3 regions of the Streptomyces sp. NPDC018693 genome follow, and region 1 is predicted to be linked to each of the others. Evidence: riboswitches for the same ligand, from Rfam matches in the RefSeq annotation. Region 1 holds a riboswitch; each other region holds the start of a gene.
What was found. A riboswitch is a leader RNA that binds a small molecule or an ion and turns the genes downstream of it on or off. The one in region 1 is predicted to bind cyclic di-AMP.
Positions count from the first base shown of each region.

Region 2: linked by a shared signal. The riboswitch ahead of ACH5AC_RS32750 (peptidoglycan DD-metalloendopeptidase family protein) and the one ahead of ACH5AC_RS00815 (NlpC/P60 family protein) in region 1 are both predicted to bind cyclic di-AMP.
Region 3: linked by a shared signal. The riboswitch ahead of ACH5AC_RS29925 (transglycosylase SLT domain-containing protein) and the one ahead of ACH5AC_RS00815 (NlpC/P60 family protein) in region 1 are both predicted to bind cyclic di-AMP.

Region 1 covers NZ_JBIRZZ010000001.1:158,826-168,672, reverse strand. The annotation lists gene ACH5AC_RS00830 (esterase/lipase family protein) at 110-1,003, shown strand; gene ACH5AC_RS00825 (M23 family metallopeptidase) at 1,189-2,673, shown strand; gene pcrA (DNA helicase PcrA) at 2,760-5,234, opposite strand; cyclic di-AMP (ydaO/yuaA leader) riboswitch at 5,487-5,658, shown strand; gene ACH5AC_RS00815 (NlpC/P60 family protein) at 5,667-6,884, shown strand; gene ACH5AC_RS00810 (hypothetical protein) at 6,968-7,321, opposite strand; gene ACH5AC_RS00805 (NlpC/P60 family protein) at 7,732-8,805, shown strand; gene ACH5AC_RS00800 (hypothetical protein) at 8,979-9,701, shown strand; gene ACH5AC_RS00795 (LuxR C-terminal-related transcriptional regulator) at 9,592-9,847, opposite strand, start outside.
Region 2 covers NZ_JBIRZZ010000018.1:47,493-57,339, forward strand. The annotation lists gene dxs (1-deoxy-D-xylulose-5-phosphate synthase) at 1-382, shown strand, start outside; gene ACH5AC_RS32725 (aspartate aminotransferase family protein) at 379-1,764, shown strand; gene ACH5AC_RS32730 (helix-turn-helix domain-containing protein) at 1,839-2,462, shown strand; gene ACH5AC_RS32735 (DUF6126 family protein) at 2,459-2,581, shown strand; gene ACH5AC_RS32740 (tyrosine-protein phosphatase) at 2,595-3,392, opposite strand; gene ACH5AC_RS32745 (alpha-galactosidase) at 3,617-5,689, shown strand; cyclic di-AMP (ydaO/yuaA leader) riboswitch at 5,996-6,154, shown strand; gene ACH5AC_RS32750 (peptidoglycan DD-metalloendopeptidase family protein) at 6,159-7,166, shown strand; gene ACH5AC_RS32755 (SGNH/GDSL hydrolase family protein) at 7,407-8,192, shown strand; gene ACH5AC_RS32760 (MBL fold metallo-hydrolase) at 8,503-9,687, shown strand; gene ACH5AC_RS32765 (1-phosphofructokinase family hexose kinase) at 9,811-9,847, shown strand, end outside.
Region 3 covers NZ_JBIRZZ010000014.1:96,490-106,336, reverse strand. The annotation lists gene ACH5AC_RS29945 (ABC transporter permease) at 1-415, opposite strand, end outside; gene ACH5AC_RS29940 (ABC transporter ATP-binding protein) at 402-1,391, opposite strand; gene ACH5AC_RS29935 (outer membrane lipoprotein carrier protein LolA) at 1,415-2,647, opposite strand; gene ACH5AC_RS29930 (polyprenyl synthetase family protein) at 2,844-3,854, opposite strand; cyclic di-AMP (ydaO/yuaA leader) riboswitch at 4,318-4,490, shown strand; gene ACH5AC_RS29925 (transglycosylase SLT domain-containing protein) at 4,494-4,973, shown strand; gene ACH5AC_RS29920 (HAD family hydrolase) at 5,003-5,827, opposite strand; gene ACH5AC_RS29915 (GNAT family N-acetyltransferase) at 6,049-7,113, shown strand; gene ACH5AC_RS29910 (glycosyltransferase) at 7,142-8,431, shown strand; gene ACH5AC_RS29905 (polysaccharide deacetylase family protein) at 8,512-9,267, shown strand; gene ACH5AC_RS29900 (glycosyl hydrolase) at 9,337-9,847, opposite strand, start outside.

The DNA of each region.
Region 1 (9,847 bases):
GGCACGACGGATGCGCCTGGCGCGCCCCGTCGGCCTCTCCGTCCGCGGCCTCCCACGAGGGCACACGGGGGACGGCGGCGTCCTGCCGTGTGCCGACAGGAGGTCGGCCATGAGGATCACCCGGGCCTTCGAGCCCTTTCTTCCGCTGTGTGAGCGCATCCTGCCGGGCAGGCTGACGGGACTCTCCATGACCCTCCTGAAGGCGACCGCCCTGGAACTGATGATCCTCGCGGGCCATCTCGTCCTCTATCCGTCGGGCATCACCCAGGAGCGGCGGACGCCGCCCGCGCTGCCCGCGGAGGACGGCGGCGAGGAGCCGGCGGCGCTGCCGACGCAGGGCCCGCCCCCGGTGGTCCTGCTCCACGGCTTCATCGACAACCGCTCCGTCTTCGTCCTGCTGCGCCGCAGCCTCGCCCAGCACGGCAGGCACCAGGTGGAGTCACTCAACTACTCCCCGCTGACCTGCGACATCCGCACGGCGGCCGAGCTGCTGGGCCGCCACATAGAGGGCATCTGCGCCCGCACGGGCAGCCGGCAGGTCGACATCGTCGGGCACAGCCTCGGCGGGCTGATCGCCCGCTACTACGTGCAGCGGCTGGGCGGCGACGTCCGGGTGCGGACGCTGGTCACGCTGGGCACCCCGCACTCCGGCACCCGGGTGGCGCCGCTGGCCGACGCGCATCCCATCGTGCGCCAGATGCGCCCCGGTTCTGCGGTGATCGAGGAGCTGAAGCGGCCCGCGCCCGGCTGCCGCACGCGGTTCGTCAGCTTCTGGAGCGACCTCGACCACATCATGGACCCGCTGGAGGCGGCGTGTGTGGACCACCCGGACCTGCGGGCACTGAACGTCCGGGTGACCGGAATCGGCCATCTCGCCCTCCCCGTGCACCCCGCGGTCGCGACCGGTATCCGGCAGGCCCTGGATGACACGGAAGCCATGGCGGCCGACCTGGACGGCGCGGCACAGGCGCAGGCGCACACAGGCGGTCTGACGGTCGCCTGACCCACCCAACTTCGAACAGCATTCGAAAATAGAACCAAAGTCGTGCCCGCAGTCCCCCGAAACACGGCCGATTGCCCGTTTCCCCCGGCCACGAAACCCGCCGAAGATTGTCGTGCCCGCGTACCGCCGGGTACAGTCACCGCACTGCTCTGGCAGCCCCTGTTGTCGAGGCGAAAGAGAAGTTGGTGAACGACCGTCACCCGTCGGGGACCATGACCACCCCGGCTCCGGCTTCCGAAGCCGACTCGGCGCCCTACGCGTCGTACGGCACCCAGGAAGCCCAGTACGACGGCTTCACCTCGTACGACACGGGCTACGACACCAGCGCCTACCCCACGGCGGGCGCCGACACCGGCGCCTATCCGACCGGCACCTACGACGCCGGCGGGTACGACACCACCCAGTGGTCGACGGGCAGTCATCACACCCTGAACTACGACCCGTACGCGGCCCAGCACCACGCCGCCTATGACACGGGTGCCTACGACGCAACCGCCTGGTCCGCCGACTACCAGCAGCTGCCGACGATCCCGCAACAGGCGACGGCGCCCGACAGCAGCGGCCAGTGGGACGCGAGCGCATGGCTCCAGCCCGACCAGTCCGGCACCCCGGCCGACCAGACCCAGCAGTGGGAATGGGGCACGCAGTCCTTCGACACCGGCGCCTACGACGCCACACAGTGGAACACCGACGGTGATCCCACGCCGGGCGCCGACGCGTACGAGCAGTCCGGCGAACCGTTCGGCCGGCAGTCGCCCGACACCTTCGAGCAGACCGACGGCGAGTTGGCCGCCACCGGCGAGCTGCCCGTCGTGGAGGAGCTGCCCCCGCTCGACGGGCCGGACGGGCAGCTGCCCACCGTGTCACTCCTCGACGAGCAGGAGGAGGCGACCCCGGCGCCGGCCACGCGCGCGGCCTCCCGCAGTGGAAGCCGCTCCCGGCGCCGTACGCCCGCGAAACGTTCCGCGCTGCTGACCGTGGCCGTGCCCTCGGCGTGTGTGATGGGCGTCGCCGGTATCGCCGCCGCCTCGGTGGGCACCCTCACCGGCGACGACAAGGACACCAACACCACCGCCTCGGACGCGCAGCCGGTGAAACCCACCGCCGCCGCCAACGACAAGCTGGACACTCAGCTGCTGGGTGCGCGGGAAGGCGCCAGCGACTTCCGCGACCGGGTCAGCCGCGAGCAGGAACGCATCGACCTCAAGGCGCAGCAGGAGCTGGAGAAGAAGAAGGCGGCGGCGGAGGCGGCCCGCAAGGAGCGGCTGCGCCCGAAGTACGCCCTCCCGGTCGCCCGTCAGGGCCTCAGCGCCTACTACGGCCAGTCCGGCGTCAACTGGATGTCCATGCACACCGGCATCGACTTCCCGGTCTCCTACGGCAGCACGGTGATGGCCGCGACCGACGGCGTCGTACGGACGCAGTGGAACAGCGCCTACGGCAACATGATGATCGTGACGGCGAAGGACGGCACGGAGACCTGGTACTGCCACCTCTCCAGCTACCGCGTCCCCTCCGGTACGAAGGTGAAGGCCGGCGATCCGATCGCGTACTCGGGGAACTCCGGCAACTCGACCGGCCCGCACCTGCACTTCGAGGTGCGGTTGCCCGGCGGTTCGACGATAGACCCGCTGTCCTGGCTGCGCAGCCACGGTCTGGACCCGACGTAGACACGACGACGTACAACACCGACGACGTGCAAACGCCGCCTGGGATGGGATGAGCCCCCGCTGCCTTCAGCGGGGGCTCACCTGTGTCAGAGCTTCTCCACCGGCGCGTACCGCAGCAGCAGCCGCTTCGGCTTGGCGTCGCCGAAGTCGATCGTCGCCTCCGCGTTCCCGCCCGTGCCCTTCACCGCGACGACCGTGCCCAGGCCGAACTGGTCATGGGTGACGCGGTCGCCGACGGCCAGGGCGACCACCGGCTTCTCGCCGGTGCGGCGCGTGGCGAAGCCGGACGCGCCCGACGCCGAGGAGCGGGAGCGCGACGACGACAGCGAGGCCGCCACGCCCGCGGTCGGCGGCGCCAGGGTGGCACCGGTGCGCTTCCAGTCCACATGCGTGGGCGGGATCTCCTCCAGGAATCGGGAGGGCGGGTTGTACGACGGCTGCCCCCAGGCGCTGCGCACCGCCGAACGGGTGAGGTACAGCCGCTCACGCGCACGCGTGATGCCGACGTAGGCCAGGCGGCGTTCCTCCTCCAGCTCCTTGGTCTGACCGAGGGCGCGCATGTGCGGGAAGACGCCGTCCTCCATGCCGGTGAGGAAGACCACCGGGAACTCCAGGCCCTTGGCGGTGTGCAGAGTCATCAGGGTGATGACACCGGAGCCGTCCTCGTCCTCGTCGGGGATCTGGTCGGAGTCGGCGACCAGGGCGACCTGTTCCAGGAAGTCGGCCAGCGTGCTCTGCTCACCCTCCCCGCGCTCCTGCTCGAACTCCAGGGCCACGGCGGCCAGCTCCTGGAGGTTCTCGATGCGGGTCTCGTCCTGCGGGTCGGTGGACGCCTGCAGCTCGGCGAGGTAGCCGGTGCGCTCCAGCACGGCCTCGAGAACCGTCGCCGGGCCGGCGCCCGACTCGACGACCGTGCGCAGCTCCTCCATGAGCGCGTTGAACCGCTTGACCGCGTTGGTGGACCGCGCGGCCATGCCGTACGCCTCGTCGACGCGCTTGAGTGCCTGCGGGAAGCTGATCTTCTCGCGCTGGCTCAGTGCGTCGATCATCGCTTCGGCGCGCTCGCCGATGCCGCGCTTGGGCACGTTGAGGATGCGGCGCAGCGGGACGGAGTCCTCCGGGTTGGCGAGCACCCGCAGGTAGGCCAGGACGTCCCGGACCTCCTTGCGCTCGTAGAAGCGGACGCCACCGACGACCTTGTAGGGCAGACCGACGCGGATGAAGACCTCTTCGAAGACACGGGACTGGGCGTTGGTGCGGTAGAAGACGGCGACGTCGCCGGCCTTCGTCTCGCCCGCGTCGACCAGGCGGTCTATCTCGTCGGCGACGAACTGCGCCTCGTCGTGCTCGGTGTCGGCGACATAGCCGGTGATGCGCGCGCCCGCGCCCGCGTTGGTCCACAGGTTCTTGGGGCGGCGGGACTCGTTGCGCTCGATGACCGCGTTGGCGGCGGAGAGGATCGTCTGGGTGGAGCGGTAGTTCTGCTCCAGCAGGATCGTCGTCGCGTCCGGGTAGTCCTCCTCGAACTGGAGGATGTTGCGGATGGTCGCGCCGCGGAAGGCGTAGATCGACTGGTCGGCGTCGCCCACGACGCACAGCTCGGCGGGCGGGACGTCGTACTCGCTGGGGGGTACGTCGACGGGGTGCTCGCTGGTGCCGACGAGTTCGCGCACGAGCGCGTACTGGGCGTGGTTGGTGTCCTGGTACTCGTCGACCAGGACGTGCCGGAATCGGCGGCGGTAGTGCTCGGCGACGTCCGGGAAGGCGCGCAGCAGGTTGACCGTCGTCATGATCAGGTCGTCGAAGTCGAGCGCGTTGGCCTCGCGGAGGCGGGACTGGTACAGCGCGTACGCCTGGGCGAGGGTCTTCTCGAAGCCGTCGGACGCCTGGGCGGCGAAGTCCTCCTCGTCGATCAGTTCGTTCTTCAGGTTGCTGATCTTGGCGCTGAAGGACTTGGGCGGGAAGCGCTTGGGGTCGAGGTCCAGGTCGCGGCAGACCAGGGCCATCAGGCGCTTGGAGTCGGTGGCGTCGTAGATCGAGAACGACGAGGTGAAGCCGAGCTTCTTGCTCTCGCGGCGCAGGATGCGCACGCACGCGCTGTGGAACGTCATGACCCACATCGCGTTCGCACGCGGGCCGACGAGCTGCTCGACGCGCTCCTTCATCTCACCCGCGGCCTTGTTGGTGAAGGTGATCGCGAGGATCTGGCCGGGGTGCACATTCCGGTCGGCGAGCAGATGGGCGATGCGGTGGGTGAGCACACGGGTCTTGCCCGAGCCGGCGCCGGCGACGATGAGCAGTGGGGTGCCGGAGTGCACGACGGCGGCGCGCTGGTTCTCGTTGAGCCCCTCGACCAGGGCGGCGGCGTCCAGGGCGGGGCGCGGGGCGCCGTCGCGATAGTAGGCGTCCCGGTCCGGGGGCACGTCGAACTTCCCGCCGAACAGATCGTCCGGAATCGGCTCCGGAGCGTGATCGTCCTCGGGCGGCGGCGGGGGCTCCTCCCCGTGCCCGCGGGGGGCCTGGAGGTCCGCCAGGAAGCTGTCGTCAAAGAGGCTGCTCATCGCTCTCCGAGTCTAGGGCTCCCCACTGACAACCGGCCGCCGTCCCGGGAACATCCCGGGATCCGGGCGAGGATCCGTGGGTGAGGCTCCTCACCTCACCCTGAGGGGCACCGCTGTCACCGTCCGGAGCCGCCCGAAAAAGGTCACGGAAATGTATCGGGCATATCACCCATCAACCTTCACAGGGGCCACACGAGTTGGCTACCGTGCCGGGCAGGCCGTACGACACCCACCGGCGAACGTCGCCGGGCCGCGCGGCCTCCGCCGAGTCCGGCGCGCCCCCTCGCGGCAGCCGGAGCCGGGGACCCACCGACCTTGGGGTGAATCGGCACGACTCCCCTGCGGGGACGAGCCGTAGGGCAACCCTTCCGAACCATCCGCCCGAACCCGACAGCTAACTCGGTAGGCGGAACATGGAAGGAGTCGCCTCCCTTGGCGTCGCAGCACCGCAAGCCGCGCTTCGGCGGCACGCGCGTGGCCGGGATACGCACCCCCGCCCTCGCCACCGCCGCTCTGACCTCCGTGGCCCTGCTCTCCCAGACGGCGAACGCCGCACCCTCCGACGACGACAGGCCCAGCCTGGAGGAGGTCGAGAAGAAGGTCGACGATCTCTACCGCCAGGCGGAGTCGGCGACAGAGAAGTACAACGCCGCCAAGGAGAAGACGGCCAAGCAGCGCAAGCAGGTCGACAGCCTCCTGGACGACGTCGCCCAGCGCACCCAGCGGCTCAACCAGGCGCGGGAGAAGCTGGGGTCCTTCGCCGCCGCCCAGTACCGCACCGGCGCCGTCGTGCCCGACACGGCGACCTTCCTGCTCGCGGAGTCCGCACAGGACTACTTCGACACGGCGCAGCTGATGAGCCGTCTGACCGACCGCCAGAAGAGCGCGGTCGACGACTACTTCACCGAGCAGTCGGAGACGATGAAGAAGCGCCAGGAGGCCACCCAGAGCCTCCAGGCCCTCACCGAGACCCAGAACGAGCTCAAGACCGCCAAAGCCACCGTCCAGAAGAAGCTCAGCGACGCGCGCGTGCTGCTGGCGGAGTTGACGGCGGAGGAGAAGGCCCGGCTGGCCGAGATCGAGCGCCAGAAGCAGGAGGAGGCCGCCCGCAAGGCCGCCGAGCTGGCCAAGCGGCAGGCGGAGGAACAGGCGGCCCGCGAGGCGGCGGCCCAGGAAGCGGCCCAGCAGGAGAGCAGCACATCGACCTCCTCAGGCTCTACCTCTACCTCTACCTCTACCTCTGCCTCGGACTCCACCTCCACCGGCTCCACGTCCACCGACTCCTCGTACGCCACCAAGGCCGAGAAGGCCCTCGCCTTCGCCCGCGCCCAGATCGGCAAGCCGTACGTCTGGGGAGCCACCGGCCCCGACTCCTACGACTGCTCCGGCCTCACCCAGGCCGCCTGGAAGGCCGCCGGCGTCACCCTGCCCCGCACCACCTGGGACCAGGTCAACGCCGGCACCACGGTCTCCCTCTCCAACGCCCAGCCCGGTGACCTCGTCTTCTTCTACGACGACATCAGCCACGTCGGCCTCTACATCGGCAACGGCATGATGATCCACGCCCCCAAGCCGGGCGCGTACGTCCGCGAGGAGTCGATCTACTACGACGGCGAGTCATCGATCCACAGCGTCGTCCGCCCGGCGTAACCGGGCACGCACGTACGCGCGCGTGCGGTGGCTTGTGCGCCGCACGCGCGCGGATCAGCTGCGGCGGTACGGGCGCGGCCCGGTCAGGTCCACAGCACGGCGATGAAGATGTTCGCCGTGGTCAGTAGCCCGACCAGGCCGAACAACCGCTTGTCCACCTTCTCCTCGTCGCGCTGGACGTACACCAGCCCGAGGATCACGATCAGCAGCGCCAGCTTCACGCCGATCTTGACGTTGTTGACGTGTCCGTATTCCGACTGGTTGAGGCCGACCAGGACAACGCCGGTGATCAGCATGGTGGCCGCGCCGTGCAGCATCGCGGGGACGAAGCGGGCGGTGCCCTCGCCCATCGCCTTCATCTGGGTGAGGAAGCCGCCGAGGAGCGCGCCGATGCCGATGATGTGCAGGCCGACGAAGAGATGGATGAGTACGTCCATGAGGCCGGATGCTAATCAGCCGGGTGGGTCTCCTCCGACACCGGCCCACCCTTGTGTGAGCCCGCACATAGGCACCCCCTAGCAGCCCGCCGTTCCCAGCAGCCCCGCATTCCCCGCTTCGGTCAGCGCGTCGCGCCAAGTCGTCACCCTCGACACGCCACCGTGATCACATGCGGCCACGGTGCGGTCCACTCATGTCATTTCCACACATCGCGTTACCAAGCCGACATCACCGGGCCTAGCGTCCTGCCCCAGGTGACCGGCTCCCCACCGCCGCCCGGGCCAGGGGCGGCAGCCGGACGCCACCGCCGAGGGTCCGGCGGCGCCCCACTCCCCCCGTGCGGGGCGTCGCCGGACACATCGACACTCCTCGTACCGAGGCGGTCGTACGAAAGGACGTGCAGTCCCACGTGGCAGCGCACCGCAAGTCCCGACAGCGCTCGCTCAGCGGCAATACGGCCCGTACCGCGGCGACCTTCGCCCTCGCGGGCGCGGCGACCGCGACCGCCTTCGACGGCACCGGGCACGCCGCGCCGGCCCCGACCCCCGCGCAGGTCAAGGCCAAGGTGGACCAGCTGTACCAGGAGGCGGAGGCCGCCACCGAGAAGTACAACGGCGCCAAGGAGAAGGCACAGCAGGCCGAGCAGCGCCTCAAGACACTGCGGGACGAGGCGGCGCGCAAGGAGCATCGGCTCAACTCGGCTCGGGAGGCGCTGGGTTCCATGGCGGCGGCGCAGTACCGCGCCGGCGGGCTCGACCCGGCCATGCAGCTGGCGCTCTCCGACAACCCCGACCGCTACCTCGACGGCGCCGCCTTCGCCGAACGCGCCAACGACCGGCAGTCCGCCGCCGTCGCCCGCGTACGCGAGGAGCTGCGGGAGATCGAGCAGTTGCGCGGCGCCGCCCGTATCGAGCTGGACTCGCTCCGGTCGCGCCAGACGGAGCTGCGGCAGCAGAAGGAGACGATCACCGGCAAGCTGGACACCGCCCGACAGCTGCTGTCCCGGCTGACCGCCGAGGAACAGGCCCGGATCGCGGGCGGCAGCGGCGCCGACGGCCGCGCCTCACGGGACTCGTCGAGCGGGCCGCGCGACAGCCTGCGGGCCCCCGCAGCGGCCACCACGCAGGCCCCCAACTCCCGTACGGCGGCGGCCATCGCATACGCCCAGTCCAAGATCGGCAGCCCCTATGTCTGGGGCGCGACCGGCCCGAACGCCTTCGACTGCTCCGGACTCATCCAGGCCGCCTACCGCTCCGCCGGAATCTCCCTGCCCCGCACCACCTACGCCCAGATCGACGCCGGCCGCCGCGTCTCCCGCTCCGAACTCCTCCCCGGTGACCTGGTGTTCTTCTACTCCGGCATCAGCCATGTGGGCCTCTACATCGGCAACGGCATGATGATCCACGCCCCGAACCCCTCCTCCTCTGTCCGCGTGGCTCCGCTCGACGAGATGCCGTTCGCCGGGGCGACACGGGTGGTGTGAACCGGCAGGCCCCCCTCAAGTGCCGCTGTGGCGGGGTCCGTTCGGGTGGCGGCCGGAGCCCGCGGCGGCCCACCCGAGGCGGCGGCCATGGCACGATCATGGTCCGGTGGCACGGTAGCGTCACGACCGTCCCGCCCCGTCCCACCGCGCCCCCGCCCCGCGAGAGAGTCCCGATGCCGAGCTCCACGCTGCCGCCGCCCCCTCCCCCGCCGCACTTCCGCGTGTGGCCGGACCGGGCCGCGCTGCTCGCCGACCGGGCCTGGGTGCTGGAGGAGCTGCGCCGCCGGAGCCTCGGCGTGCACCGGGTGTTCCTGCTGTGGCTGCTGGCCCTCGCCGCGATCATCGGCTGGGCTCTGCTGGTGCTGCCGCTCCAGCAGTTCGAGGAGAGGGACCCGACGGGCCTCCTCCTCGGCCCGCTCTTCGCGCTGCTCGGCCTCGCCGCGCTCACCCCGTCCGTCGTCGCCGTCACACGCGCCATCCGCCGCGACCACCAGACGCGTCGGCTCCTCGACGCCTGGCTCGCCCTGGACCGCCACCCGCAGACCGACGCCCGCCTCCGCTCCCCCGGCCTCAGCCTCTTCTGGCTGCTGTCCTCCTTCACCCTCGGCGCGATCGGCCTCTGGGCGGCCTTCACCTCCGCCGGCACGGCCCCCGACCGCACGACCTACGCCCGCGCCGCCCTCGGCATGGGCATCGGCACCATCCTGTGGCTGACCGGCCTGATCGGCGCGATCAACGCGGTACGGCACTACCGCTGGGCGCTGCGTGCCCTGGGCGCCGCGCCGGTCAGACCAGGCGCCGGGCCGTCGCCCAGCGGGTCAGCTCATGACGGTTGGACAGCTGGAGCTTGCGCAGCACCGCCGACACATGGGACTCGACCGTCTTCACCGAGATGAACAGCTGCTTGGCGATCTCCTTGTACGCATAGCCGCGGGCGATGAGGCGCAGTACCTCACGCTCCCGCTGGGTGAGCCGGTCGAGGTCCTCGTCGACCGGCGGGGCGTCGGTGGAGGCGAAGGCGTCCAGCACGAACCCGGCCAGC
Region 2 (9,847 bases), on a different contig from region 1:
GCTTGCCGCGAGGCATCGGCTGGTGGCCGTCGTGGAGGACAACAGCCGGGCGGGCGGTGTCGGTTCCGCGGTGGCGCTCACGCTCGGGGACGCGGATGTCGACGTACCTGTACGTCGGTTCGGGATTCCGGAGCAGTTCTTGGCGCATGCCAAGCGGGGTGAGGTGCTGGCCGATATCGGGCTGACGCCGGTGGAGATCGCGGGGCGGGTCAGTGCGAGTCTCGCGGTGCGGGACGCCGGGTCTGGTACTGCCGCTGAGGGTGGTCGGCCGTCTGCGGCTGCGTCCGGGCTGGTCGCGCCCCGCGGTGGAGCCGCTTACGGATGCAGCCCCGTGCCCCTTTCCGGCGCCGACGCGGACGCTTCTTTCAAGGAGAGGGAATGACCAGCGAGTTCGAGCTCGGTGCGTTGTTGGGCGCGCGTGGGAATGAGCGGTACGAGCTGCACAGCAGATATCTGAACCCGCAGCTGCCGCGGATGTTGCACACCATCGGGTTCGACAAGGTGTACGAGCGGGCTGAGGGGGCCTACTTCTGGGACGCCGAGGGGAACGACTATCTCGACATGCTGGCCGGGTTCGGGGTGATGGGGCTCGGGCGGCATCATCCGGTGGTGCGCAAGGCGCTGCACGATGTGCTCGACCTGGGGCTCGCCGACCTGACCCGGTTCGACTGCCAGCCGCTGCCCGGGCTGCTCGCGGAGCAGCTGCTCGGGCACAGTCCGCACCTGGACCGGGTGTTCTTCGGCAACAGCGGTACGGAGGCGGTCGAGACCGCGCTGAAGTTCGCCCGGTACGTCACCGGGAGGCCGAGGATCCTCTACTGCGACCACGCCTTCCACGGGCTGACCACGGGCTCGCTGTCCGTCAACGGCGAGACCGGCTTCCGGGACGGCTTCGCGCCCCTGCTGCCCGACACCGCCGTCCCGCTCGGTGATCTCGACGCGCTGGCCCGGGAGGTGAAGAAGGGCGACGTGGCCGCGCTGATCGTCGAGCCGATCCAGGGCAAGGGGGTGCACGAGGCCCCGCCCGGCTATCTGCGGGCCGCGCAGGAGCTGCTGCACCGGCACAAGGCGCTGCTGATCGCCGACGAGGTGCAGACCGGGCTGGGCCGCACCGGCGACTTCTACGCCTATCAGCACGAGGACGGTGTCGAGCCGGACCTGGTGTGTGTGGCCAAGGCGCTCTCCGGCGGCTATGTGCCGGTGGGTGCCACCCTCGGCCGGGACTGGATCTTCAAGAAGGTCTACTCGTCGATGGACCGGGTGCTGGTCCACTCGGCGAGCTTCGGGTCCAACGCGCAGGCGATGGCGGCGGGGCTCGCCGTGCTGACGGTGATGGAGAACGACCAGATCGTCGCCAACGTACGGGCCACCGGGGAACTGCTGAGGTCCCGGCTCGCCGCACTGACCGAGAAGTACGAGCTGCTCGCCGACGTGCGCGGCCGGGGCCTGATGATCGGCATCGAGTTCGACCGGCCCAGGTCGCTGAAGCTGCGCAGCCGGTGGGCGATGCTCCAGGCGGCGCGCAAGGGCCTGTTCGCGCAGATGGTCGTCGTCCCGCTGCTGCAACGGCACCGGATCCTCACCCAGGTCTCGGGCGACCATCTGGAAGTGATCAAACTGATTCCGCCGCTGATCATCGGCGAACAGGAGGTGGACCGCTTCGTCGACGCCTTCACCGAGGTCATGGACGACGCCCACAGCGGTGGCGGACTGATGTGGGACTTCGGCAAGACGCTGATCAAGCAGGCGGTCGCCCACAGGTGACCAGGCGGCCCGGGAGTTTTTGCCTCTGAGGCAAGGAATTTGCCGCAGAGGCAAAGCTCGGGCTGAATGGAGGCATGAGCCCCGCCGAGACGGAACCCCCGGTGGAACCCGAGGGTGCCCTGCCCGTCGTCGCGCCGCAACTGCGCGCCCTGCGCCGCCGCGCCGCCCTCACCCTGGAGGCCGCGGCCCGCGCCGCCTCCTTGTCGCCCGCGCATCTGTCCCGGCTGGAGACCGGGCAGCGGCAACCGTCGCTGCCGATGCTGCTCTCTCTCGCCCGCGTCTACGGTACGACCGTGTCCGAGCTGCTCGGCGAGACGGTCGCCGACCGGGACGCCGTCGTCCACGCCGCCGACATGGAGCCCACCGCGGCCGGCGGCTGGACGTACTGGCAGGCCGGCGCGTCCGGCCGCGGGATGCAGGCCCTTCGGGTGCACGTCCCGCACGGCGCGCAGGGCGACATCGTGCGCGTGCACCCCGGCGAGGAGTGGCTCTACGTCCTCAAGGGCCGGCTCTCGCTGCGGCTCGGGGACACCACGCACCGGCTCGCGCCCGGCGACAGCGCGCACTTCGACTCCCTGACCCCGCACCGCATCGCCGCGCTGGACGCGGACGGTGTGGAGCTGCTGTTCGTCCACACCCTGCTGCAGAGCCCGACGGCCGCCCTGTGCCTCGGCCCCACCCAAGGAGAGACGCCATGAGCGAGCTCGAGGAGAGATTTCCCCGTTCCCTGTGGATCCGGCTGATCATCTACATCGCCGTGGGGCACCTCTTCGCCGCCTTCATCTGGCTGCTCTTCGAGGTCGGCGCCAACCAGTGAGCCCGTGGGCGGTTCAGTCCAGCAGTCGCTCCCGCAGCAGCTCCCGGGTGGCGTCGGTGACGCCGAGACCCCGCTCCAGGTAGGCGTCGACACCGCCCCAGGTCTCGTCGATGGTCTCGAAGGCCGCCGTCAGATACTCGGCGCGGGCGTCGAACACGGGGGAGAGCAGCTCCATGACCTCGGGGGAGTAGGCGCTCGCATCGCTGCCGTTGCGGTGCACCTTGTAGCGGCGGTGCTTGGCGTTGGACTCCAGGTAGTCGGCGAGGATCGCCTCCCGCTCCACCCGCAGCGCCAGCAGTGTCACCGCCACGGACAGACCGGCGCGGTCCTTGCCGGCCGCGCAGTGCATCAGAGCCGGGACGCTGTCCTCGGCCAGCGCGTGCAGCACGTGCGAGTGCTCGCTCGTGCGCTCCTTGATGATGGTGCGGTAGGAGAGGACCATCCGGTCGGCCGCCTTGCCGTCGCCGAGGATCTCACGCAGTTGGTCGATGCCCCCCTCGCGGATCATCTTCCAGAACTCCGCGCCGTCCGCCGGGTCCGACAGCGGCAGGTTCACATTGCGCACGCCCGGCAGCTCGACGTCCGGGCCCTCCAGCTTCTGGTCCGCCGCGTTGCGGAAGTCGAAGACGGTGTGCAGCCCCAGCCCGGACAGGAACGCCGTGTCCTCCTCGGTCGCGTGCGCGAGGTGGCCGCTGCGGAACAGCACACCGTGCCGCACCCGCCGTCCGTCCTCGGTCGGCAGGCCGCCCACGTCACGGAAGTTGCGTACGCCTGCCAGTTGGGGTTCGGTCGACGGGATCTGCTGCGTCACGGGGGCTCCCTCCCTGTCGATCCCGGTCGGCGCGGCTCTCGGGTGGCCGACCGGGGCATCCTCTCGACCATACGGCATCGCTGGCCTGGGGCGACGGGTTCTCCACAGGCCGGTGCGAGGCGACATGCCTGGGTCAGGAGTTGTCCACAGGCCGTTGCCCAGATGGCCTCCCGCCCCTGATGATGTTGCTGTCTGATCGCGTCTGTTCGAATCTGTGAGGCCCGATGCTGGAGATCGCGGAAAACGGCCGTACGGCGCTGCTCTCGGGTCCCACGAGCAGTTACGCCGTCCATGTCACCGACGGCGACGAAGTGCTGCATCTGCACTGGGGCCCGGCGATCGCGCTCGCCGACGCCGAGGCCCTCGCCGCGCGCGGGCTGCCCGGCGAGTGGCCCTTCGAGTCCCGGCTCGACGGACGCGAGGAGTATCCCGTCGAGGGCGGCCGCCGCTTCGTCCGGCCCGCCCTGTCCGTGCGCGCCGACGGGCGGCGCGGCACCGAGTGGCGTTACGCGGGGCACGAGACCGACGGCGACGAGCTGCGGCTGCTCTTCCGGGACGCCGGACTGGCGGTGACCCTGCACTACCGGATGCGTGGCGACGTCGTGGAGCGCTGGACGACGCTGCGCAACGAAGGGGAGCAGGCCCTGGAGCTGCTGCGGGCCGACTCCGCCACCTGGACGCTGCCCGAGCGCGACGGCTGGCGGCTGTCGCAGCTGCACGGCCGCTGGGCCGCCGAGTCCCGGCTCACCCGCTCCGCACTCACCTACGGCGAGAAGGTCATCGGCAGCCGGCGCGGCCACACCGGGCACCAGCACCTGCCCTGGGTCGCCCTGGACACCGACGCCACCGAGGAGCGCGGGGAGGTCTACGGCTGCGCCCTCGGCTGGTCGGGTTCGTGGCGGATCGCCGTCGCCCAACTCCCCGACGCGCGCGTGCAGATCACCGGCGGCGCCGGGCACGACGACTCCGGCCTGCTGAGCCTGGCGGCGGGGGACTCCTTCACCACGCCCGTCTTCGCCGGTCTGTGGAGCGACGGTGGCTTCGGCGGCGCGAGCCGTGCCTGGCACGCCTACCAGCGCGCGTACGTCATCCCGGACGCCGACCAGGACCGGCCGGTGCTGTTCAACTCGTGGGAGGCCACCACCTTCGACATCTCCGAGGAGCAGCAGGCGGCCCTCGCCCGGCGGGCGGCGGCGATCGGCGTCGAGCTGTTCGTCGTCGACGACGGCTGGTTCGGTGCGCGCACCAGCGACCGCGCCGGACTCGGCGACTGGACCCCCAACCCCGATCGCTTCCCCTCCGGGCTCAAGCCGCTCGCCGACTACGTGCACGCGCTCGGGATGCGGTTCGGCATCTGGGTCGAGCCCGAGATGGTCAACCCGGACAGCGACCTGTACCGGGCACACCCCGACTGGGTGCAGTACCAACCGGGACGAAAGCGGACGGAATTTCGCAATCAGCTCGTGCTGAACCTCGCGCGCGAGGATGTGCGGGAGTATCTGTGGGAGCAGCTCCACGGTCTTCTCTCCAGCGCGCCCGTCGACTATGTGAAGTGGGACTTCAACCGCTGCTTCACCGACGCCGGATGGCCGGGCGACCCGTACCCGCAGCGCCTCTGGGTGGACCATGTGCGCGCCCTCTACGCCCTGCTGGACCGGCTGCGCGAGGCCCACCCGGGCGTCGCCTTCGAGTCCTGCTCGGGCGGCGGCGGGCGCATCGACCTCGGCGTCCTGAGCCGTACGGACCAGGTGTGGACCTCCGACAACACCGACCCGCTGGACCGGCTCACCATCCAGCACGGCTTCAGTCAGGTCCATCCCGCGCGCGTGATGGCCGCCTGGGTCACCGACAGCCCCAACACCCAGCTCAACGGCCGGGTCAGCTCGCTGCGCTTCCGCTTCGTCAGCGCGATGGCCGGGGTGCTCGGCGTCGGCGGCGACCTCGCCGAGTGGAGCGAGGAGGAGCTCGCCGAGGCCGGCGAGTGGGTCGCCCTCTACAAGGAGATCCGGCCTCTCGTCCAGCGCGGCGACCTCTACCGGCTGCGGCCCCCGGAGGGCGGGCTGAGTGCCGTGCAGTACGTCCGCGGCGACGAGTCCGTCGTCCTGGCCTGGCTCCAGGCCCAGCGGTACGGCGAACCCGTACCGGCGGTGCGGCTGCGCGGGCTCGACCCGACAGCGTCGTACGAATGCCTTGAAACGGGCGAAACGCATCGAGGGGCGCTGCTGCTGCACCATGGGCTGGATGCCGGGCTGCGTGGCGACCTGGATGCGACGGTTCTCCGGCTGCGTCGTATCTGAGCGTTCTGTCCGAATTGCAGCCTTCGTTCCAACTCGCTCTGGAATGGGGAGAGCTGGAGCAGCGTCACGTGAGCATCGTCATATCCGTGACCGAGCGTTGTCCGTCATGTTCACGTAATCGAGCCTCCTTTCAAGGGGATTTGGTGAAACGGCAGGTTCTTTGATGCACGCAGGGTGACTGGGAATTCTCACAGGGGATCACGAGAAAAGCGGGGCCCGTGCAACCTCTGCTTGTTTCCGTGCGTCTTGGTCGCTTACGTTCGCCACCAATCCGGACGGACGCCCAATCCTGCCGCCGACCGGAGCCCCACACACTCACCCGTGACGGCAGGAGCGGGGGACCCACAGGTATCACCGCCTGTTCCGGTCTCCGGAACGGCTAGGGGTAAAGCCGCGTCCCCGGACGCGGCCGGGCATCTCCAGCCCGCACCCGACAGCTCACCTCGCAGGCGCCGGAGAGGAATTCGCCATGCCCGCGAAGGGTAAGCACCGCCGCTCGAAGACCCCGCGCTTCGCCCGCTCGATCGCCGTCGCCGGATCCGGTGGCGTCGCGCTCGCTCTCCCGCTGCTGGGTGCCACCGGCGCCCACGCCGCCCCGGCCCAGTCCGTTTCGGCCCAGTCCGTTTCGCAAAAGGCCGTGCAGTCCGCCCCGGTGACGCAGAAGGCCGAAAAGGCGAGCGCCGAGAAGAAGAGCACGGAAAAGAAGGCCGCCGCGACGATCTACACGGTCCGCCCCGGCGACTATCTCTCGAAGATCGCCGACGAGCAGAACGTCAGTGGTGGCTGGCAGCGGCTCTACCGCGACAACCGCGCGGCCATCGGCGGCGACCCGTCACTGATCCACCCCGGCCTCAAGCTGTCGATCGGCAAGAAGGCCGCGTCGACGGGCACCACAAAGAAGTCGTCGTCCTCGAACTCCTCGAACTCCTCGAAGTCGTCGAAGTCGTCGGCGAAGTCCACGACGCCGAAGACGCAGAAGTCCACGACGCAGAAGTCGACGCCGTCGAAGTCCACGACGTCGAACTCCTCCTCGTCCGCGACGACGTCGGCCGGTACGCAGACCGCCGCGACCGGCTACACCGCGCCCGTCTCCGCCGGCGTGGGCACCGCCTACCGCGTCGCCGGCAGCATGTGGTCCAGCGGCTACCACACCGGTGTCGACTTCGTCGTCCCGACCGGCACCTCCCTCAAGGCCGTCGGCGCCGGCACGGTCGTCTCCGCCGGCTGGGGCGGCGCGTACGGCAACCAGGTCGTCATCAGGCTCGCCGACGGCTACTACGCGCAGTACGCCCACCTGTCCGCGCTGTCCGTCTCGGCCGGCCAGAGCGTGAGCGCCGGCCAGCAGATCGGCCTCTCGGGTTCGACCGGCAACTCCACCGGTCCGCACCTGCACTTCGAGATCCGCACCACCCCGGACTACGGCTCGGACGTCGACCCGGTCGCCTACCTCCGCTCGCACGGGGTCTCCGTCGGCTGACCGCCCGCACACCGCCGAAGGCCGGACCCCCATCCCCTGGGTCCGGCCTTCGGCCGTTGTCCCCGTATCCGGGTATCCGGGTATCCGGGTATCCGGTCTTCACGTATTCCCGGGTTGACGGACTCTTGGGGAGTGGCTTATCTCACCGTCCGTCAACCCTTGCCTACGGTCGCGTAGGTCACAATCCGCAGTGAATCATGAACCGCTGTGGCAGACGATTCGAAGAGTGACAGCAGATCAGTGATCGGGTCGTACGTGGCGGTGGGGGACAGCTTCACCGAGGGCGTCGGCGACCCCGGCCCCGACGGGGCGTTCGTCGGCTGGGCCGACCGGCTCGCGGTCCTGCTCGCCGACCGGCGGCCCGAGGGCGACTTCAACTACACCAACCTCGCCGTGCGCGGGAAGCTGCTCGACCAGATCATGGCCGACCAGCTGCCGCGGGCGGTCGAACTCGCGCCGGACCTGGTGTCGTTCTGCGCGGGCGGCAACGACATCCTCCGTCCGGGCACCGACCCCGACGAGGTCGCCGAGCGGTTCGAGCGCGCGATCGCGGCGCTGACCGAGACGGCCGGCACGGTGCTGGTGACCACCGGCTTCGACACCCGGGGCGTCCCCGTGCTCAAGCACCTGCGCGGCAAGATCGCCACCTACAACGGGCATGTGCGCGCCATCGCCGACCGGTACGGCTGCCCGGTGCTCGACCTGTGGTCCCTGAAATCCGTGCAGGACCGCAGGGCCTGGGACGACGACCGGCTGCACCTCTCGCCCGAGGGGCACACGCGTGTGGCGCTGCGCGCCGGGCAGGCGCTGGGCCTGGAGGTGCCGGCCGACCCGGAGCAGCCCTGGCCGCCGCTTCCGCCGCGCGGCACCCTGGACGTGCGCAAGGACGACGTCCACTGGGCGCGGGAGTACCTGGTGCCGTGGATCGGCCGCCGGCTGCGCGGCGAGTCCTCCGGCGACCATGTCAGCGCCAAGGGCACGTTGTCCCCTGACGACATCAGGATGCGGATCGAGGCGGTGGCCTGAGGCGCGGGCCCCGGTGGCTCCCCCACTGAGGTGAGCGCACGGGAGCGGTACGCGGGCGCGGCCCCGCCCGGACGCCGGGACGACGGCACACCGTCCCCCGGCACACGACGAGGCCCGCCCGCGTCTCGCTCACCCGAGCCGGGACACGAGGCGAAGCCCCGGAGAAAGACGCGCGGGGAACCGCGCGCCGGGCCCCCACCGGCCGGTGGACGCAACACCGCCCGGGAACGCCACCGGCGGCCCACACCCCGAGGGACTGTCAGTCGGACGGACCATAATGGAACGCCTAACGACTCCACCTGGAGGTAGCGTGGCCGGTTTCCGTTCCCTGAGCCCCGGGCTCCGTTCCCTGCAGCCCGAGGCGTTCGGCGCGGAGCCGAGCGGTGAGCGGCTCGCACGTATCCGCAGATCGCCCCACTTCAAGGACGGGGTGTTCCAGAACCCCGGCGGCCCCGCCCGCACCCGCCCCTCGGGTGCGGCGGGCGAATTCGCCAAGACCCTGTTCGACAAGGAATCGCGCGCACGCCGCGCCCCCACGGGCACGATCCCCGTGCACGCCACCACCCTCGCCGACCTCGCCAAGCCGCCCGCCACCGGCCTGCGCCTGACCTGGATGGGCCACTCCAGCGTGCTCGCGGAGATAGACGGGCAGCGGGTGCTGTTCGACCCCGTCTGGGGGCAGCGCTGCTCGCCCTTCGCCTTCGCGGGCCCCAAGCGGCTGCACCCGGTCCCGCTGCCGCTGGCCGCCCTCGGCCCGGTCGACGTCGTCGTGATCTCCCACGACCACTACGACCACCTCGACCTGCCCACGATCAAGGCGCTGGCCGGCACGGACACCCTGTTCGCCGTCCCGCTGGGTGTCGGCGCCCATCTGGAGCACTGGGGCGTGTCCGAGAGCCGGCTGCGCGAGCTGGACTGGCACGAGGCGACGCGGGTCGGCGGCCTCACCCTCACCGCGACCCCGGCCCGCCACTTCTGCGGCCGCGGCCTGCGCAACACACAGCACACGCTGTGGGCGTCCTGGGCCGTCGCCGGCGAGGAGCACCGCGTCTACCACAGCGGTGACACCGGCTACTTCGAGGGCTTCAAGGACATCGGCGCCGCCCACGGCCCCTTCGACGCCACGATGATCCAGCTCGGCGCGTACAGCGAGTTCTGGCCGGACATCCACATGACCCCCGAGGAGGCCCTGCGCGCCCATCTCGACCTGCAGGGCGGTGGCCCCGGCGGTGTGCTGCTGCCGATCCACTGGGCCACCTTCAATCTGGCGACCCACCCCTGGGCCGAGCCCGGCGAGTGGACGCTGGCCGCGGCCGCCGCGGTCGGACAGAAGGTCGCCGCCCCTGTCCCGGGCCGGTCCTTCGAGCCCGCCGGGGATCTCCCCGCGCACCCCTGGTGGCGCGACGTGTCCCGGCCGCTGAACCGCGAGTGGCCCGTTCCGAAGATCACCCGTGAGGCGTCTCGTGACGACCTCGACCTGGTGAGCGAGGGCTGACCACGAGCCGGAGGCTCTCTCCGGCTGCGCTCCGACGGGCCAGAGGTACTGTGGTTCTGCCGGTCGGGAAATGTTCCGGCGGACCGGCACCCTCACTGCCCTCGGTTCCAGTGTGGTGCGCGCGTGATCGTCACCCTCACCCCCAATCCGAGCCTGGACT
Region 3 (9,847 bases), on a different contig from region 1:
TGGTGGCGAACTTGGCGAGCAGCAGCCGGGTCCGCCCGGCCGGGGCGACCAGCAGATAGCGCAGGGTGCCCGCGTTCGCCTCGCCGGCGATCGCGTCGCCCGCGACGACCCCGACCGCCATGGGCAGGAAGAACGGGAGGGTCGCGGCGAGCGCGGTGAACACCAGGAACAGGCCGTTGTTGGTGACCTGCGCCATGAACGCCGGGCCGTCGCCCCTGTGTCCGCCGCCCGAACCGCCACCGTCCGACTCGATCTTGATGGCGATCCCGACCAGGACGGGCACGGCGGCCAGCACACCGAGCAGCGCGACGGTGCGCCAGCGCCGCAGGGTGACGACGAACTCGCTGAGGAAGAGCCCGAGCGCCCAATGGGGCCGCGGCCTCACCGTGACCTCGGCCGTCTCAACCCGCGACATCGAACCCCTCCCCCGTGATGGCCACGAACGCGTCCTCCAGGGAGGCCCGTTCCACCCCGAACCCGCGCACCCGCACCCCCGCCTTCACCAGCGCGGCGTTCAGCTCGGCGGGCTCCCGTTCGGGCGGCTCCCCGGTGACCCGTTCCTCTCCCTCCGCGACGACCACATCGCCGACCCCCTGCTCCTTGAGCACCCGGGCCGCCTCCGCCGTGTCCGGGGTGGTGACCACGAGCCGCCCCCGCGCCCGCGCCGCGAGGTCGGTCACCGCGCCGTGGGCGAGCAGCCGGCCCCGGGCCATCACCGCGGCGTGCGTGCAGACCTGCTCGATCTCGTCGAGGAGGTGGGAGGAGAGGAAGACGGTGGTGCCGTCGGACGCCAGCTCCCGCACCAGGGCCCGGATCTCACGCATGCCCTGCGGATCCAGGCCGTTGGTCGGCTCGTCGAGCACCAGGAGCCGGCGCGGCTGGAGCAGGGCGGCCGCGAGTCCGAGCCGCTGCTTCATGCCGAGCGAGTAGGCGCGGGCCTTCTTCCCTGCGGCGGCCGTGAGTCCGACGCGCTCCAGCGCCGCCCCGATCCGGGCGCGCCGGGTGCGTGGGTCGGCGGTCGGGTCGGCGGCGTCGTAGCGCAGCAGGTTGTCCCGGCCGGAGAGATGGCCGTACAGGGCGGGTCCCTCGATGAGGGCGCCGACCTGTGGCAGTACGGTGCGGGCGGCGCGCGGCATGGGCTGCCCGAGCACCCGCGCCGAGCCGGAGGTCGGCTCGATCAGCCCCATCAGCATGCGGATGGTGGTGGTCTTGCCGGAGCCATTGGGGCCGAGGAAGCCGAAGACGCTGCCGCGCGGGACGGTGAGGTCGAGGGCGTCGACGGCGAGCTGACCACCGCGGTAGCGCTTGGTCAGCGCGCGGGTGTGGATGACGTCGTCGCGCCCCTCACCCTCGACCTCGTTCTCGGCCTCGCCCTTGGCCTCTTCCTCCATCGGCCCCTCCTGCCCCCGGTGGCTCACTTCTGCTGGTTCGCCGCCTTCACGAGCGCGTCCTTGGTGACGGCGCCGGCGTAGACCTTGCCGTCGTCGGTGACCAGGGCGTTGACGAGGCGGGTGGAGTAGACCGTGCCCGAGCCGAACTTGCCGGTGACCTTGTCGCCGAAGGAGCCGAGGAAGTCGCCGAACGCGCCGAGGTCCTCACCGCCTGCGGCCGGACCGGAGGGCAGGTCGCCCATGCCCTCGGCGCCGGAGTCGAAGGTGGCGATGGCGCCCCAGCCCTCGCCGAGGACGTTCATACCGCCGAGCTCGCCGCCGAACGCGCCGAAGTCCTCGGCCGCTCCCGGTTCCTCCTCCATCCCCTTCTCCATGTCCTCGGCCTCGGCCTCGGTGACCTTGGCGCCCTTGGGCGGGGTGAAGTCGAAGGTGGAAGCGGCCGGCTTGGCGAAGCTGACCTTGGTGAAGCCCGCGTCCACGACGGCGGCACCGCCGCTCGCCGGAGTCAGGGTGAACTTCAGGGGCATGCCCGTGCCCGCGTCCACGGCCACGGTGATGGCGCCGACGGTGGAGGTGGCGTCCTTCGGCTTGATGACCAGCTTGTAGGCGTCCCGCCCGGCGACGTGCAGGCTGCCGTCGACGGTGACGGACGTGGTGTCGTCGACGGCCTTGAGAGCTTCGTCGGCGAGTTCCTTGGGCGTGACGGGGACGGTCTCCCCGCCCTTGTGGTCCGCCTCGCCGTTGTGGTCCGCCGCCTCGTCCTGCGGGGCGGTGGAGTGGTAGACCTCGTTGGACTCGCTGTCGTAGCCCCAGAGGTCCTTGCCGTTGTGGATCAGGCTGTACTCGGCGCCCTTCTCCAGGAGGGAGAGCTTCTGCCGGTCCGGCCCGTCGGCGGCGACGCGCAGGGTGTGGGTGCCGGTGACCAGCTCGGTGAGGCGCGCGGAGGGGTCCGCGGAGGAGCCCTCACCCGACTCGGTCATCCCGGCCAGCAGGCCGTCGGCCAGGCCGCCGAGGTCCGGGAGCCCGAGGTCCGTGCTGATCTTCACGGTGCCGGAGAACTGCTCGACGTCCGATGCGGCGATCTTCTCCACGAGCTGCTGCGCGGTGACCTCGGGCAGATCGGGGTCACCGGAGTCGGCGAGCGCCGGGACGAGACCGATGGTCGCGGCCGCGACACCCACGACGGTGACGGGGACGACGTACCGCGCGACCTTGCGCCGCGCGGTGGTGGTGTCGTCGGATTCGTACGGTGCCATGTGTGCCTAACCTCCGTAGTCGGCGGCGCCATTCACCCGAATCGGTGAGGAGCGGTGGTTTCCGTACTCACCATCAGACCAAAACCGCCCGTGGGAGACGTCAGCCCGCGGACTCAACTCAATGTACGACTTCGGTATGACATCGGTGACTTGGAGGTGGAGGCGACCCGTAGGGGATGATCCGGAGCCGGGGGTGTCAGCCCGCGCGATGCACCACCGCGTCGCACAGCTCGACCAGCGCCACCTTCGCGTCGCACTCCGGCAGCGGGGCAAGCGCCGCCCGCGCCTCCTTCGCGTACCGCACGGTGTCCCGCCGCGCCTGCTCCAGCGCCGGGTGCGCCCGCAGCGCGGCCAGCGCCTCGGCGTGCCGTACGTCGTCACTGAGGTCGGAGTCCAGCAGTTCGCACAGCGCGATGTCCTCCGGCAGCCCGAGCCGTGCCGCCCGCTCCCGCAGCCGCAGTACGGGCAGCGTGGGGATGCCCTCGCGCAGATCGGTGCCCGGCGTCTTCCCGGACTCGTGCGAGTCGGAGGCGATGTCCAGCACGTCGTCGGCCAACTGGAAGGCGACCCCGAGGCGCTCTCCGTACTGGGTCAGCACATCGACCACGGTCTCGTCGGCCCCGGACATCATCGCCCCGAACCGGCAGGACACCGCGACCAGCGAGCCGGTCTTGCCGCCGAGCACATCGAGGTAGTGATCGACGGGGTCGCGCCCGTCGGTCGGGCCGGCCGTCTCCAGGATCTGTCCGGTGACGAGCCGTTCGAACGCGAGCGCCTGGACGCGTACCGCCTCCGGCCCGAGGTCGGCGAGGATCTGCGAGGCGCGGGCGAAGAGGAAGTCACCCGTGAGGACGGCGACGGAGTTGCCCCAGCGGGTGTTCGCGCTGTCGACCCCGCGGCGCACCTCGGCCTCGTCCATGACGTCGTCGTGGTAGAGCGTGGCGAGATGCGTGAGCTCCACCACGACGGCCGACGGCACCACACCCGGCGCGTAAGGGTCGCCGAACTGCGCGGCGAGCATCACCAGCAGCGGCCGGAACCGTTTGCCGCCGGCCCGCACCAGGTGCTGCGCGGCCTCCGTGATGAAGGGCACCTCACTCTTGGTGGCTTCGAGCAGGCCCTCCTCGACAGCCGCCAATCCAGCCTGGACATCGGCTTCGAGGGCCTGGTCCCGCACGCTCAGCCCGAACGGCCCGACGACGGTCACGAGGGATCTCCTGTCTGCTGGCGTCTACCGGCGATTACACGGTTTGTCGATAGGTCGCTGCCATCACTCAAGTCAGCGTATCCGGTCACGTTTCGATCACCATCAGACCCCACCGCCTCACGTGAAGGGAACGCCAAGGGAACGGAAGGGACATTTATCGACTTACCGGAAAGTATCCATTAGCCAACCAATGAAGAATTAGCCGCTATTGCCCGATTTGCCACGCATTGCAAAGGGCGGTGACATCTCTCACTCGGCCCGACCGCCCGACCGCGCCCCGGGCGCCCGTCTCCCCTGCCCCGCAGGCGAGTTGAGCCTTGGCGAACGCAAAGGATCAAGCGCCCCATATGCCTCGCCGCGAGGTCAACAGGGCGTTCTGTGAATTCGCCACTTGTTTCGGACATGTGCCCTCGCATACGTTCCCGCCGAGTCGGGCGGACGCCGAATCCTGCCGCCGCCTGACACCCACCCATCGACGAACCACTCGCGTACGGCAGGAGCGGGGGACCCAGGTAACACGCCGCGCCGGGCACACGCCCGACCGGCTTGGGGTGAAGCCATGCCCGTACGGGCGTGGCCGGGCACCTCCCAGCCCGAACCCGACAGCTCACCTCGCAGGCGCCGGAGAGGAACATCACCATGCCCGCATACGGCAAGCCCACCCGCCCGAGCCGCCTCGCCCGCCGCCTCGCCCTCGCCGGCACCGGCGTGGCCGTACTCGCCCTCCCGCTCGTCGGCGCGACCACCGCGTCCGCGGCCACGGCCACCCCCACCTCGACGACGACGGTCGCCGGATACCCGAACAACCTCGACGGCTGGATCCGCGAATCCCTCGCGATCATGGCGGAGAAGGGCATTCCGGGCAGCTACGACGGCATCCACCGCAACATCATGCGCGAGTCGTCCGGCAACCCGAACGCCATCAACCTGTGGGACTCCAACGCGGCCAAGGGCACCCCGTCCAAGGGCCTGCTCCAGGTCATCGACCCGACCTTCGCGGCGTACCACGTGGCCGGCACCTCGTACGACCCGTACGACCCGGTCGCGAACATCACCGCCGCCTGCCACTACGCCCAGCACCGCTACGGGTCGATCGACAACGTCTTCGGGGCCTACTAGGCGTACTGGGCGCTGTACCGGACAGCGCCTCACGGAAAGAGCCGTTCGAGGACGACGGCCACCCCGTCGTCCTCGTTCGACGAAGTCACCTCGTCGGCCACCGCCTTCAGCTCGGGATGCGCGTTGGCCATCGCCACCCCGTGTGCCGCCCAGTCGAACATCGGGATGTCGTTGGGCATGTCGCCGAAGGCGATCGTGTCGGCCGGCCCGATGCCCAGGTGCCGGGCGGCCAGCGCCAGTCCGGTGGCCTTCGTCACCCCGCACGGCTGGAGCTCCACCGTGCCCGGCCCCGACATGGTGACCGTGGCCAGCGAGCCCACCGCCGCCCGCGCCGTCGCCGCCAACTCGTCGTCGGACAGCTCCGGATGGCGCAGCAGCACCTTGCTGATCGGCTCGCACCACAGGTCCTCGCGGCGGGCGACCCGCAGCGCGGGCAGCGTCGGGTGCGGCATCCGGTACCCGGGCTCGATCAGCGTCAGCCCGTCGACGCCGTCCTGGTCGACGGCCGCGTACACCTGGCCGACCTCGGCCTCGATCTTGCCGAGCGCGGTCTCCGCCAGCTCCCGGTCCAGGGTGACCGACCACAGCAGACGGTCCGCGCCGGCGTCGTACAACTGCGCGCCCTGTCCGCACACCGCGAGCCCCCTGCTGCGCAGGTTCTCCAGCAGCGGCCGTACCCGCGGCGCCGGCCTGCCGGTCACCACCAGATGCCGGGCGCCGGCCTCGGTGACCCGGGCGAGCGCGTGCAGCGACCGGTCGGAGAAGGTGTCGTCGCCGCGCAGCAGCGTTCCGTCCAGGTCGGTGGCGATGAGGGCGTACGCGGAGCGCTCGGCATATGCGGTGGGTGCGGGCATGATCAGAGAATACGGATACTTCACGCCGGACCCGACGGCCGTCTCACGCCCCGGATCGCCGCTTTCCCACGCATCGCCGGGTAATGGACGCTTGACGGCCAATGCACCGGTTGGCAACAACATGCTCCGCTACCTACCGCCCGCACCGAGTCGGGCGGTACCGTCCAAGAGTCCAGGGGGGACTTGATCGGGGGGTCAGGTTGAACAGTGGGCGCATTCGTGTGCTGCGGCCGAGCGAACTCGGCGCGGGGGACAGGGAACGGTGGCGCGGGCTGCGGGCGCTGTCCGCGGCTCCTCGCAACCCGTTCATGGAACCGGAATTCACCGACGCGACGGGCAGGGTACGGCCACGGGCCCGGGTCGCGGTGGTCTACGAGGGGCGTGAGCCGGTCGGCTTCCTGCCCCATGAACGCGGCCCGCTCGGCGTGGGCCAGGCGCTCGCCTACGGGGTGTCCGACGCCCAGGGCGCGGTGCTGAGTCCCGGACTCGGCCTCGACGCCGCCGAACTGATGCGGGCCTGCTCTCTGTCGGCGTTCGCCTTCGACAACCTGGAGGCGGAGCAGGGCCTGTTCGTGCCGCACGCGGCCGCCGAGTACGCGGCGTACGTCATCGACGTGGAGAAGGGCTACGACACCTACGAGTCCGTCCTGCGCGCCCAGTCGCCGAAGTTCCTGAAGACGACGCTCGCCAAGGAGCGCCGGCTGGGCCGCCAGGTCGGCGAGGTGCGGTTCGTCTTCGACGAACGTGACCCGGCCGCGCTGCGCACGCTCATGGCGTGGAAGTCCGCGCAGTACCGCAGGACCGGCCGCCGGGACCGGTTCGCGCAGGAGTGGATCACGCGGCTCGTGCACGGGCTCGCCGAGACGCGCGCCCCGGAGTGCACCGGCACGCTGTCCGTCCTCTACGCCGGTGACCGTCCGGTCGCCGCCCACTTCGGGCTGCGCTCCTCGACCGTCCTGGCCTGCTGGTTCCCGTCGTACGACGTGGAGTTCTCCAGGTACTCGCCGGGGCTGGTGCTGCATCTGCGGATGGCCGAGGCGGCCGCCGCCGAGGGCATCCGCACGCTCGACCTGGGGCGGGGCGCGGCCGAGTACAAGGACTCGCTGAGGACCGGCGAACTGCCCGTGTACGAGGGGGCGTGGACCAGGCCGGGGGTCGGCGCCGGGCTGTACTGGCTCAGCCGCGAACCCGCGCGCCGCGCCCACCACTTCGTACGTAACCGGCCGAGGCTCGCGGCGGCGGCCGCTCAGGTGCTGAAGAGCACGGGGCGGCTGCGGCGGTCCTGACACCGAAACGTCATTCTGGGGGGAGCGCATGTTCCGCACGACGCGCACACGGCAGGAGATCCAGCGGTTCCTCGACATCAGTCCCGTCCAGGTCGCCGAGATCGACCTCGACGACGGGGTGGTACGACCGGGTCCGGGCAGCCCGCCGGTGACCCACGGCGAGGTGTTCCTGCTGGTCAGGCGGGCCGGTCGGCCGATCGGCACCCTGCTGGGGCGGGTGCCGGAGGGCGGCGATCCGGCGGCGGTGCTCGGGGCGTCGGCCCATCGGCTCGGCTCCCGGGCAACCTCCCCGCCCGCTGCCCCGGCCGTCCCCGGTCCGCCACCGCCGTACGCCACCGTCGTCATCGCCACCCGTGAGCGCGCCGGACAGCTCGCTCACGCGCTCGACTCGATGCTCGCCCAGGACCACCCGGACTTCGAGATCGTCGTCGTCGACAACGCGCCCGTCACGGACACCACCCGGGACCTGGTCGAGCGCAAGTACGCCGAGCGGGTGCGGTACGTGTGCGAGCCGCTGCCGGGCCTCGCGATCGCCCACAACACGGGCATCGGGGCGGCCCGTGGCGAGGTGGTCGCGTTCACCGACGACGACGTGATCGCCGACCCGCGCTGGCTCACCGAACTGACCGCGCCCTTCGCCGCCGACCCGTGGCTCGGCTGCGCGACCGGCCTGATCCTGCCGGCCCGGCTGCGCACCCCCGCCCAGGTGCTGCTGGAGAGCCACGGCGGCTTCGCGAAGGGTTTCGCGCCCCGGACGTACGACCCCGCCGAACCGCCCGCCGACGAGCCGCTGTTCCCGTTCACGGCGGGACGTTTCGGCTCGGGCGCCAACATGGCCTTCCGCACCGGCGCACTGCGCGCGGTGGGCGGCTTCGACCCCGCGACCGGCGCCGGTACGCGCGCGCGTGGCGGCGACGACCTGTACGGGTTCGTCCGCGTCCTCGCGGCCGGGCACCGGCTGCACTACACGCCGTACGCGCTGGTGTGGCACCACCACCGGGAGACCTGGCGGGACCTGGAGACCCAGGCGTACGGCTACGGCGCGGGCCTCACCGCCTACCTCACCGCGATCCTGGTGAACCGGCCCGCTCTGCTGCCGGCGTTCCTGGCGCGGCTGCCCCGGGGGTTGGCGTACGCGCGGACGCTGACGGCGGTACGGGAGGACTCGGCGGGGGGAGCACCAGGTGATCACGACGAACGGAACCATCCCTGGCCACGGCGGCTCTCACGACTGCAGCGGCGCGGGATGGCGTACGGACCTGTGGGCTATCTGCGGGCGCGACGGGCACTGCGGGCCATGAGACGGGAGCAGCGATGAGAGTGTCTGGGGACAGAGTGGCGGACCTGGGTGCCATAACAGGGCTCGACAGCATCCCGGTCCTCCTCTACCACGCCGTGATGGAGGAACCGCCCGGCTGGATCGCCGAGTTCACGGTGTCGCCGAAGCAGTTCGCGGCGCAGCTCGACGCCGTGGTCGACAGCGGTCGTACGCCCGTCACCATCAGCGCGCTCGCCGACCATCTGGCCGGGCGGGCGCCGCTGCCGGCCCGGCCCGTGCTGCTCACCTTCGACGACGGCTTCGCCGACCTGCCCGGGCCGACCGCCGAGGCGCTCGCCGAGCGGGCGCTGGCGGCGACCGCCTACCTCACCACCGGCGCCATCACACCGGGCGGGCGCAGCCTGCTGCCGCCCGCGCCGATGATGACGCTGGACCGGGCCGCGCTGCTGGAGCAGAGCGGCATGGAGGTGGGCAGTCACACCGTCACCCACGCCCAGCTCGACACCCTCGCGGCGAAGGACCTCTCACACGAACTGCGCGACTCACGTGCGCGGTTGGAGGACGCGCTGGGGCACCCGATCCGCCATCTCGCCTATCCGCACGGCTACAACAGCGGGCGGGTGCGGCGGATGGCGGCCGCGGCCGGGTACGACACGGCGACCGCCGTCCGGCACGCGCTCAGCTCGGACCACGACGAGCGGTACCGCATCGCGCGGCTCATCGTGCGGCAGAGCCACACCGTCGCCGACGTCCGGAACTGGCTGGCCGGACGGGGGGCGCGGATCGCGCCGTACCGGGACGGTCCCAGGACGGTCGGCTGGCGGTGGTACCGCCGGGCGCGCGCTGTCGTGCGGGGGCCCGTGTTCGCCGGCTGACGCGACGGGTGACTCGCCGGGTGACGCGCCGGGTGACGCGCCGGGTGGCGCGCCGGGTGGCGATCTTCCCTACCCCAGCGGCTGGTTGAGGTAGGGGTCGGAGACCGCCTTGCGCAGGCTCTTCCACGCCTGGTCGTTGGCGACGGCCAGATCGCAGTGCGGTCCGGGGTCGCGGTAGTTCCACTGGAGGGCCGCCTTGACCCCGTCGAGGTCCTTGAGCACCGCCGGCACGCCCGCGTACCACTGCGCCTGCCGCTCGGGCCGCGACGGGTCGTCGGCGGTGCCGAACTCGGAGAGCATCAGCGGCTTGTCGTCCGATATGTTCCGGCGGATCCACTCGTGGGTGGCGGTCTGGGTCTGCTCGAAGGACAGCCAGCCGGTGCGGTGGCACTGGTAGTAGTTGTACTGGTTGTAGCCGATCCAGTCGACGTACCGGTCCCCCGGGTACATCTGCCGTATGAGGTCGGCGTGGCCGATGTAGCCGGTGACGATCCACGTCCAGACGACGTTGTCGACACCCAGCGTCCGGAACCGGTCATGGATGTGCCGGTAGGCGTCGACGTAGTCCGCGGGGCTGCCG